Regions from separate parts of the Sphingopyxis terrae subsp. terrae NBRC 15098 genome, predicted to be linked through region 4. Evidence: predicted binding sites of a transcription regulator. Region 4 holds the regulator's gene; each other region holds the start of a gene.
The links. The regulator LexA, encoded in region 4, represses DNA repair genes until DNA is damaged. The targets are predictions, from matches to a motif close to GTTCCNCNCTTGTTCT.
Positions count from the first base shown of each region.

Region 1: the regulator LexA is predicted to act here: its motif matches at 1,508-1,523, upstream of AOA14_RS18765 (transcriptional regulator).
Region 2: the regulator LexA is predicted to act here: its motif matches at 1,354-1,369, upstream of uvrA (excinuclease ABC subunit UvrA).
Region 3: the regulator LexA is predicted to act here: its motif matches at 890-905, upstream of AOA14_RS00045 (DUF7146 domain-containing protein).

Region 1 covers NZ_CP013342.1:3,928,029-3,930,227, forward strand. Annotated here, with positions in the region: gene AOA14_RS18755 (SLC13 family permease) at 1-577, opposite strand, end outside; gene AOA14_RS18760 (helix-turn-helix transcriptional regulator) at 682-927, opposite strand; gene AOA14_RS18765 (transcriptional regulator) at 976-1,437, opposite strand; gene AOA14_RS18770 (TrbC/VirB2 family protein) at 1,786-2,130, shown strand; gene traL (type IV conjugative transfer system protein TraL) at 2,157-2,199, shown strand, end outside.
Region 2 covers NZ_CP013342.1:2,782,162-2,784,360, forward strand. Annotated here, with positions in the region: gene uvrA (excinuclease ABC subunit UvrA) at 1-1,342, opposite strand, end outside; gene AOA14_RS13320 (M13 family metallopeptidase) at 1,577-2,199, shown strand, end outside.
Region 3 covers NZ_CP013342.1:10,032-12,230, reverse strand. Annotated here, with positions in the region: gene AOA14_RS20000 (DUF5818 domain-containing protein) at 1-181, opposite strand, end outside; gene AOA14_RS00050 (lytic transglycosylase domain-containing protein) at 200-769, opposite strand; gene AOA14_RS00045 (DUF7146 domain-containing protein) at 987-1,895, shown strand; gene AOA14_RS00040 (strawberry notch family protein) at 1,999-2,199, shown strand, end outside.
Region 4 covers NZ_CP013342.1:2,923,206-2,925,404, reverse strand. Annotated here, with positions in the region: gene AOA14_RS13910 (molybdopterin molybdotransferase MoeA) at 1-890, shown strand, start outside; gene lexA (transcriptional repressor LexA) at 956-1,639, shown strand; gene AOA14_RS13900 (ComEC/Rec2 family competence protein) at 1,656-2,199, opposite strand, start outside.

The DNA.
Region 1 (2,199 bases), 1.0 Mb from region 4:
ACAGGCCCACGGCGGTTATCTCGAAGATACCGAACGCCTCGAGACCCTGCTGCTGAGCCACACCATCCACGAGCAGATTGGTGGAAGTACCGATCAGCGTCAGTGTACCCCCGAGGATGGATATATAAGACAGCGGGATGAGCAGGCGAGTGGCCGCCATGCCAAGGACGCGGGCGAGACGCTGTACGATCGGAATCATAACGATCACGACCGGCGTGTTGTTCATGAACGCGGATGCGAGAATCGTCCCGCCGCCGATCTCGGCGATCGCCAGGCGGGGCTTGCGCAGCGTCCGTCTGATGACCCAGCCTGAAATTTCCTCGAGAGCCCCGGTGCGAAGGAGCGCACCGGTGAGCACGAACATGGCTGCGATCGTAATCGGGGCCGAGTTGCTGAAAACTCCCAGCAGCTCTCCGGGCGGCAGGAAGCCCAGAGCCATCATGAGCAGCCCCCCGACGACGGCGATGACCACGGGCGGCTGCCGCTCAAGCGCGAACGCCACGAAAATGCCGATCAGAAGGATCAGGCCGATGTATGGTCCGTAAGACGCGAGGAAGGTAACGAGAGCCGATTGCATTGGTTAGCTAGTGCAATCTTCACTTCAGTCGCGCCACCAATTTCTGAGCGGAGCTCAGGCAGTAAACAGGTTCGCGGAAAGTAGCACATGCCGTCATCTCAGCGTTAGGACCGTGAGACGGCAGAAATCCAAGCCTCGATTTCCGCCTCGACCCAAACTGCGCATTTGGGTCCGAGCGAGCGCGACTTGGGAAAGCGGCCTTCACTCATTCGCTGATAGATCGCCGAGCGGCGCAAACCGACCCGGTCGATGACTTCGGGCAGCCTGAGCAACCGCGCGGCTGGAGGGGCTGGCGGTAGCGCATCACTTTCTGGCGAGCGATCTTCGGTGGTCTGGGGTTGCTGCTTCATGATCAGTCCTGTCGGGTCAATTCTCGGTCCCCTCCGAGGTGAATTGGATCAGCGCGCCAGCGCCATCGAAATGTCGCGATTGGCAAAATCATCGATGTGCTTGGCGAGCATGCGGGCGACGAGCTGCGACGTCCCGTTAGCCCACCGGGGCCGCAAATCTTCGACGCGTCGCCCAAGCGTGCGTTCGAGCTGGCCTGGCAAGGCAGTGAAGAAGTCCTCAAGGAACTCCCCCATTTCGCTGCGCATCCATTCGCAGGCGAGGTCCTCTTGACCGGCGAGAGCCAGGATCATGCTTGCACGGGGAAAGGCGCCGCACACATCGAGAACGCGCGCGGCTTCATCAAGCCCGATCGGCCGATCGCCGCGCATCACACGAAGCAGGGTCTCGCGGTGGATACCCACTTCCCGGGCAATCTGGTGCTTGGGCTTGTCAGACGATTCGATTGCATGGGCAAGGATGTGCGCGAGGCTGGCGTTGGCTTCGCCTCGGAATGGCGCGGGCTGGTGCATCGACAAAAACTCCAACGATGAGGAACTGAGTCGTAGCCATATCGCGCGTGATCTATGTAGGAAAATGAAAAGAACATTTACGGAACATATCGTTTCTAGGCGAATCAGTCCCTAGGTCCGAGTCGCTGGCAATCACCGCCGCTCTTGTCGGGATTCGTCGACGCCGATTACGAGACAAACCGCTGTTTACGTGCATTATCTCCGACGTCGGCCAATTGATGCGTCCATATCCGTCCGCCACTTCAGCCCCAGGGGCAATCCGACTTTCCTACATCGATTTCCTAGATGCATGTGGAACACACAGCGAACGAAAGAACGCTGGGTTCACCCCTCCAGATGGAGCTCCGTATGCAGTCTCTCACCCTCTCCCGGCGTTCCGGCGCCATCAATCAGAACCCCTCGAAGTTCGGGCAGGCGATGACCTTCGCTGTACCGCTTGCGGTCGCAGCACTGGCCGCCAGCGCCGCCTACGCTGGCGCCGACACGACCTTCACCCCTGCCCTCACGAAATTCACCGATTTCCTCGAAGGCTCGGGCGGCAAGATCATCACCGTCCTCAGCCTTGCAGGCGGCCTCATCGGTCTCGCATCGGGCCGGTTCTCGCTCGGACAGGTCGCTGTTCCTGTCGGTGTCGGCATCGGCGTCGGCACGGGTGTTCCGATCGTCACCTCGGTCGTCACCGCGGTCATCTGACGCATCGGACGGGAAGGCGCGTCGCCATGGCAGACCCATATATCATCCCGCGTCGGCTCGACGATCCGG
Region 2 (2,199 bases), 140 kb from region 4:
CCTCGCCCGCGATCTTGACCGCGAGCGGTTCGGGGCGCAGGCGCGCGCCGTGGCATGTCTCGCACGGCTGCGCGGTCTGATATTTGCCCAGCTCCTCGCGCATCCACGCGCTTTCGGTTTGGAGCATCCGGCGATTGAGGTTGCCGATCACGCCCTCGAACGCCTTGTGCGTCGTATAGGTGCGCCGGCCATCCTTGAAGGTCAGCTCGACCGGCTTGCCGCCGCTGCCATAAAGAATGATGAGCTGCACCTCGCCGGGCAGATCCTGCCACGGCGTGTCGAGGCCGAAACCATAGGCTTTGCCCAGGCTTTCGAGCACCTGCATATAATAGGGCGAGGGCGGGTTCGATTTCGCCCATGGCACGACGGCGCCTTTTTTCAGGCTGAGCGCATGGTTGGGGACGACGAGTTCGGGGTCGAATTCCAGCCGCTCGCCGAGGCCGTCGCATGCGGGACAAGCGCCCTGCGGCGCGTTGAAGCTGAACAGCCGCGGTTCGATCTCGGCGATCGTGAAGCCCGAAACGGGGCACGAAAATTTCTCGGAAAAGATGATGCGGTTGGCAGGGATACCGGCGCCTTTCATGGCGCCGCCGACGTCGCCGTCGCGTCCCGGAACGTCGCCGTCGGCAAGGTCGACATAGGCGAGCCCTTCGGCGAGTTTCAGCGCCGTCTCGAAACTGTCGGCAAGCCGCGTCGCGATCCCCTCGCGCACGACGATGCGATCGACCACGACCTCGATGTCATGCTTGTATTTCTTGTCGAGCGCCGGTGCGTCCTCGATCTCGTAAAATTCGCCGTCGATGCGGACGCGGGTGAAGCCGTCCTTCTGCCACTGCGCGAGTTCCTTCTTATATTCGCCCTTGCGCCCGCGCACGACGGGCGCGAGCAGATAGGCGCGCGTGCCCTCGGGCAGGTCCATCACCCGATCGACCATCTGGCTGACCGTTTGCGCCGAGATCGGCTCGCCCGTTGTGGGCGAATAGGGAATGCCGACACGCGCCCACAGCAGGCGCATATAGTCATAGATTTCCGTGACGGTGGCCACCGTCGAGCGCGGGTTACGGCTCGTCGTCTTCTGTTCGATGCTGATCGCCGGCGACAGCCCGTCGATATGTTCGACGTCGGGCTTCTGCATCATTTCCAGGAACTGGCGCGCATAGGCCGACAGGCTCTCGACATAGCGCCGCTGACCCTCGGCATAGATGGTGTCGAAGGCGAGGCTCGACTTGCCGCTGCCCGACAGGCCGGTGATGACGATCAGCGCATCGCGCGGCAGATCGACGTCGACGCCCTTCAGATTATGCTCGCGCGCGCCGCGCACCGAAATATGGGTGAGACTCATGGGGAGGGTATGTTCCAGATTTGTTCCGGCCGCGCAAGAGGGCGCCGCTCGCTCGAACGCCTAGATAGGAAGCGGCTGCTTTGCGCGCAACGGGGCGGCGATTCCACCAACGAACGAGTGCGTTCGACCAGCGGCCTGCATCTTGCTTGACCTGCGATTGGCGCGGGCGGACAAGTCGCCATGGCCTGCGGCGGATCGGCCCTTGAACCGTGCGCGGGGGTAGGAGACTGGGGAATGAAGATGTTTTTGGGCGGCCCCGCTGCCGTCGCTATCGCCGCCGCGCTGATCGCAGCACCTGTTCTGGCCCGCAATGCTGGCGCTGACGCTTCCTTGGTCGCTGCGACCGATGCTGCGGCCGGCGCCGAAGACGGGTCGCTCAAGCCGCTGACCTTCGGAAGCTGGGGCGTCGATCTGGGCGCGCGCGACACGTCAGTAAAGCCGGGCGACGATTTCGACAAATATGCCAATGGCGCATGGTTCGCGCGCACCGAAATTCCGGCCGATCAGGCATCGGCCGGCGTCGATTACGATGTCTATAATCTGACGCAGCGTCAGCTCCGCCAGCTCGTCATCGGCGCACCCGCGACCAGTCAGGTCGGCGGGCTTTATCAAAGCTTCATGGACGAAAAGCGCGTCGCACAATTGGGCACCAAGCCGCTGATGGCCGACATCGCTGCCGTCGCGGCGATCAAGGACAAGAGCGAAATGGCGCGCTTCATGGGCGCGTCGCAGGGAAGCTTCGGCGCCTCGATCGTGGGCGGCGGCCCCTATGCCGATCCCGACACGCCGACGGTCAACGTGCTGTGGCTCGGGCAGGGCGGGATCGGGCTTCCCGACCGCGATTATTATCTGAACGA
Region 3 (2,199 bases), 1.1 Mb from region 4:
CAATCCAGTCTGCGCGCAAACGATCTCGACCTGCGACAACCCCCTCGACAATCACCGCTGATCCGACGAATTCGCATTCGGGTTCGTCGCTCTCGATGATCCAGACGACTTCGTCTGTCGTCGTCAGAAACAACCCGCGTCTACCACGGCTCAAAATTCCCGAGACGCGTATTCGACCCACGCTCAGAGCGTCCCCCGTTCAAAAACGCCAATGGCGCAGCACTTCACGCACATAGGCCGGTGTCTCGCCATTGCGAGGAATACCGCCTGCGCGCTCGACGGCACCTGGACCTGCGTTGTAGGCAGCGAGGGCCAGATGAACCACCCCGAACTTGTCCAGCATCTGGCGTAGGTATCGGGCCGCACCCAAGATGTTCGCCTTGGGATCGAAGCGATTTGAAACGCCAAGGTCCCGCGCTGTCCCTGGCATCAATTGCCCCAAGCCTGCGGCCCCGGCCTTGCTGATGGCCATCGGATTATATCGTGATTCCGTCCATACAAGAGCGTCGAGAAGGCCGCTTGGTAGCGAGTATTGAGCCTCAGCAGCGTAAACATGAGGAAGGTAGCTTGCCCGACGGAAGCCCGATGGCGCGCTGCCTTGGGGCTTTGGATAGCGATAGGGCAGATAGGTTCGACCCGCATCGGTAGCCGGCGGCTCGGACGAGGCCGTTGGAGGCTTTCTCCAAATGCCATGTTCGACGAGAAGGAAGCCATCAGTCCCTTCTGCAACGCGGAAGCCATCAGTCGTCAACTCCGAGGCAACGGTCATCTGAGTGGGCTCAAGTTCCTGCGCGTGAGCGGGGAGCGCGAGCCCAAATCCTACCGTTGCCGCTGCAGCTACTGCCCATTTCAGTCTCATTCCCAAATCCTTTGGTGGTCGAATCGGGAAAGAACATATATAGAACATATGATGTAGGAAAATGAAACGTCAGCGACGCAGAGTGGAGGCTGCGCGGGTGGAGGCACGTTACGATGGAGATGCCCCCATGCACCAACACCGATCATCCCAATTCCAAGGTCTGCAACTGGAAAACCGCGCGCGCAAGATAGTCGAGCAGCTGGGCGGTGCTTGGTCGCGTTCGCGCGGAATGTGCTGCTGCCCGGCCCACGACGATCGCACTCCTTCGCTAAGCATCACACTCGGAAAGCGTGCAATCCTCGTTCATTGCTTTGCCGGCTGTGCGAACGAGGCGGTGATAGAAGCCATGGCCGGGCTCGGAATACGAATTGCGGACCTTTTCGATGGCACGAGTGATCCGATCGTGACCGAACCGCGCCAGGAAGTCGCCAATCGCAATGCGCTGAGGCTCTGGCGTGAGGCGTCGACCATCATTGGCAGCCCCGCCGAGAAGTACCTCGTGTCCAGAGGCATCACGATTGTTTCGCCGGAGCTGCGTTTCCACCCACGTATGCCGCTGGGGCCAAAGGGTGCTGTCCGGTTTCTACCCGCGATGGTGGCGGCCGTGCGCAATGATGCCGGAATTCTGGCGCTGCACCGCTCCTTCCTTGACCTCGACAAAACCAGCTTAGCTTCTTTCGATCAGCCCAGGCGCGCGTTAGGCAGTCCCGGTTCTGGCGCGGTGCGTTTCGCGTACCCGGATGGGGGACGCCTTGGCCTCGCAGAAGGAAACGAAACGGCCCTCTCAGCGATGCAAATGTTCAAGGTTCCCTGCTGGGCGACGCTAGGAAACGAACGCTTCGGCTTGGCCACAATCCCGGAATCGGTGCACCAGCTGTATCTCTTTGTCGACAATGATGCGGGCGGGCACCTTGCTGAAGAGCGTGCGCGAGAGGCCTACGCTTGCGAAGGGCGGCTGATTGTCACCAGGCGTCCGGAGCTAACCGGCGACGACTGGAATGATGTGCTCATGCGCTCAGTCCGAGCTACGGTCTGAATGTCGGTGAGAGGAAAGCGGGCTTGGGGCCTTGTGAGGCCCCAGGGCGGATCCATCCGAACGGACACCCGGACAAACCCAGGGCCTCTTCAGGAGGTCTCTCATGTCACACGCAAATACCGCTTTCGCATTCTCCGATCCCGCCGAGCCGCAAGTGCTGGCAGCGGCGAGGGCGCTGGCCGCGCGGCTCGCTGCAGATCAAGCAATTTCGCGGCTCACTGTGAATGCAACAATGGCCGATCACTTCGGCGGTAGCGACGCCGAAGGACGCTGGTCCGTACGCGATGCCCATGCTGCACTTGAA
Region 4 (2,199 bases):
ATGCCGATACCGTGGTGGTGCAAGAGGATGTCATCGCCGATGGCGCGCGCCTGACACTCACCGGCGATGGCCCCGCGTCGCGTGGACGCCATGTCCGCGCCCGGGCAAGCGATTTTGCAGCGGGAGCGCATTTGCTCACGGCGGGATGTCGCCTCTCTCCCGGCGCGCTCGCCGCCGCCATCATGGGCGGTGCGGGCGACCTGATCGTCGGGGGACGCCCGCGCGTCGCGATCCTGACGACAGGCGACGAACTGGTCGCGCCCGGGCGGGCGCTCGCGCCCGGTCAGATACCCGACAGCAACGGCACGATGCTCGCCGCGATGCTCGCCGCCGAACCCGCCGACGTCACGCTGCCGCTGCGCGCGCGCGACGATCGCGGCGTTCTCGCCAATATATTGGGCGATATGGCGCGGCGGCACGATGTCATCGTTACCGTTGGCGGCGCGTCGGTGGGCGATCACGACCATGTCCGCGGCGCGCTCGACGATGCGGGCGGGCAGCTCGATTTCTGGAAGATCGCGATGCGCCCCGGCAAGCCGCTGATCGCCGGCCGGATCGGCGACGCGATCCTGCTCGGCCTGCCGGGCAATCCGTCCTCGGCGTTCGTGACCGCGACGCTCTTTCTGCTACCGCTCGTCCGCTACCTTGCCGGGGCGGCCGCGCCGTTGCCGGAGGTCAGCCAGGCCCCCCTCGCGGTTCCACTCGGGCCCGGCGGGGCAAGGCGCGATTATCTGCGCGCGCGCCTCGACAAGGGACTGCTCACCCCCTGCGACGGACAGGACAGCGGCCAGACGCAACCGCTGATCTCTGCCAACGCGCTGATCGTCCGCGATATCGGCGCAGCACCCCGCGCGGCGGGGGAGCTTGCAAACTATATCGCGATCGCTTGACAAGTTCCGGTCTGTTCCACTATCGTTCCCCTTATGTCCGGCAACGCCATCATGGAGAACGACCGATGTTGACCGCGAAGCAGCATGAACTGCTCCACTTCATCCAGGAACGGCTCGACGCCAGCGGCATCTCGCCGTCGTTCGAGGAAATGAAGGAGGCGCTGGGCCTCAAGTCGAAATCGGGCATCCACCGGCTGATCAGCGCGCTCGAGGAACGCGGCTTCCTGCGCCGCCTGCCCAATCGTGCGCGTGCGCTCGAAGTGTTGAAGCTGCCCGATGCGGCCAAGCCCAAAACGCGGAGCGACAGTGACAATGTGGTGCCGCTGCGCAAGCCCGCACCGGCGCTGAAGCCCATCGCCGCGAACGACATTATCGAAGTGCCGCTGCACGGCAAGATTGCCGCCGGCGTCCCGATCGAGGCGTTCGAGGATTATAACCGGCTCGCCGTTCCCGCCGCGTTGCTCGGCGCGGGCGAACATTATGCGCTCGAAGTATCGGGCGACTCGATGGTCGAGGCGGGGATTTTCGACGGCGATTATGCGCTGATCCAGAAGGCGAGTACCGCGCGCGAGGGCGATATCGTCGTCGCGCTCGTCGACGGACAGGACGCAACGCTCAAATATTTTCATCGCGAAGGCCGGATGGTGCGCCTCGATCCCGCCAACAGCGCCTATGAGCCGCAGCGTTACGAAGCCGATCGCGTCATGGTGCAAGGTCGGCTGTCGGGACTGCTTCGTCGTTACCACTAAGCTGGTGCGGGCGGCGCTAAGGATGCGCATCGCCCGCGCGCAGCGCCGAAACGAGCCGCGGCTTCGCGCCCAGATAAAGCGCAAGGCCGCCGCTTTCTTCCAGCGTGTCGCGGTCGATCGTCAGCCAGCGCGCGACGCATTCGCGCGGTAGCCAGCGTTCGCTGATGACCACATCGGCGGCTGCGCAGGCGGCCGCCATCTCCTCACCCGCGATCCGGTCGCGCCCATGCGCGGCAAGGATGACGCGCGGCGCATCGCCCCTGCCTTGGGTCCAACGGCAGAAATCGCGATTGCAATCGACATGGTCGAGATCGCCAAGCGCGACGAGCGGCGTGTCGATCCCCGCCGCTTCGGCCATCGCGTCGCGTACGAAATCGCCGGCACGATCGCGCAGCATGGCATAGCCGCCGCCCGGCACGGCGGCTGCGATATGCCGCCCGTCGCCGGTCACGAGCAGGTCGGGGCGCGGCTGTGCGAGCAGCACCGCCATTCCCGCTACCAGCGGCACGGCGCCCGCCCAGCGCCACCCGCTGCGCCACAGCAATATCCACAGCCCGCCC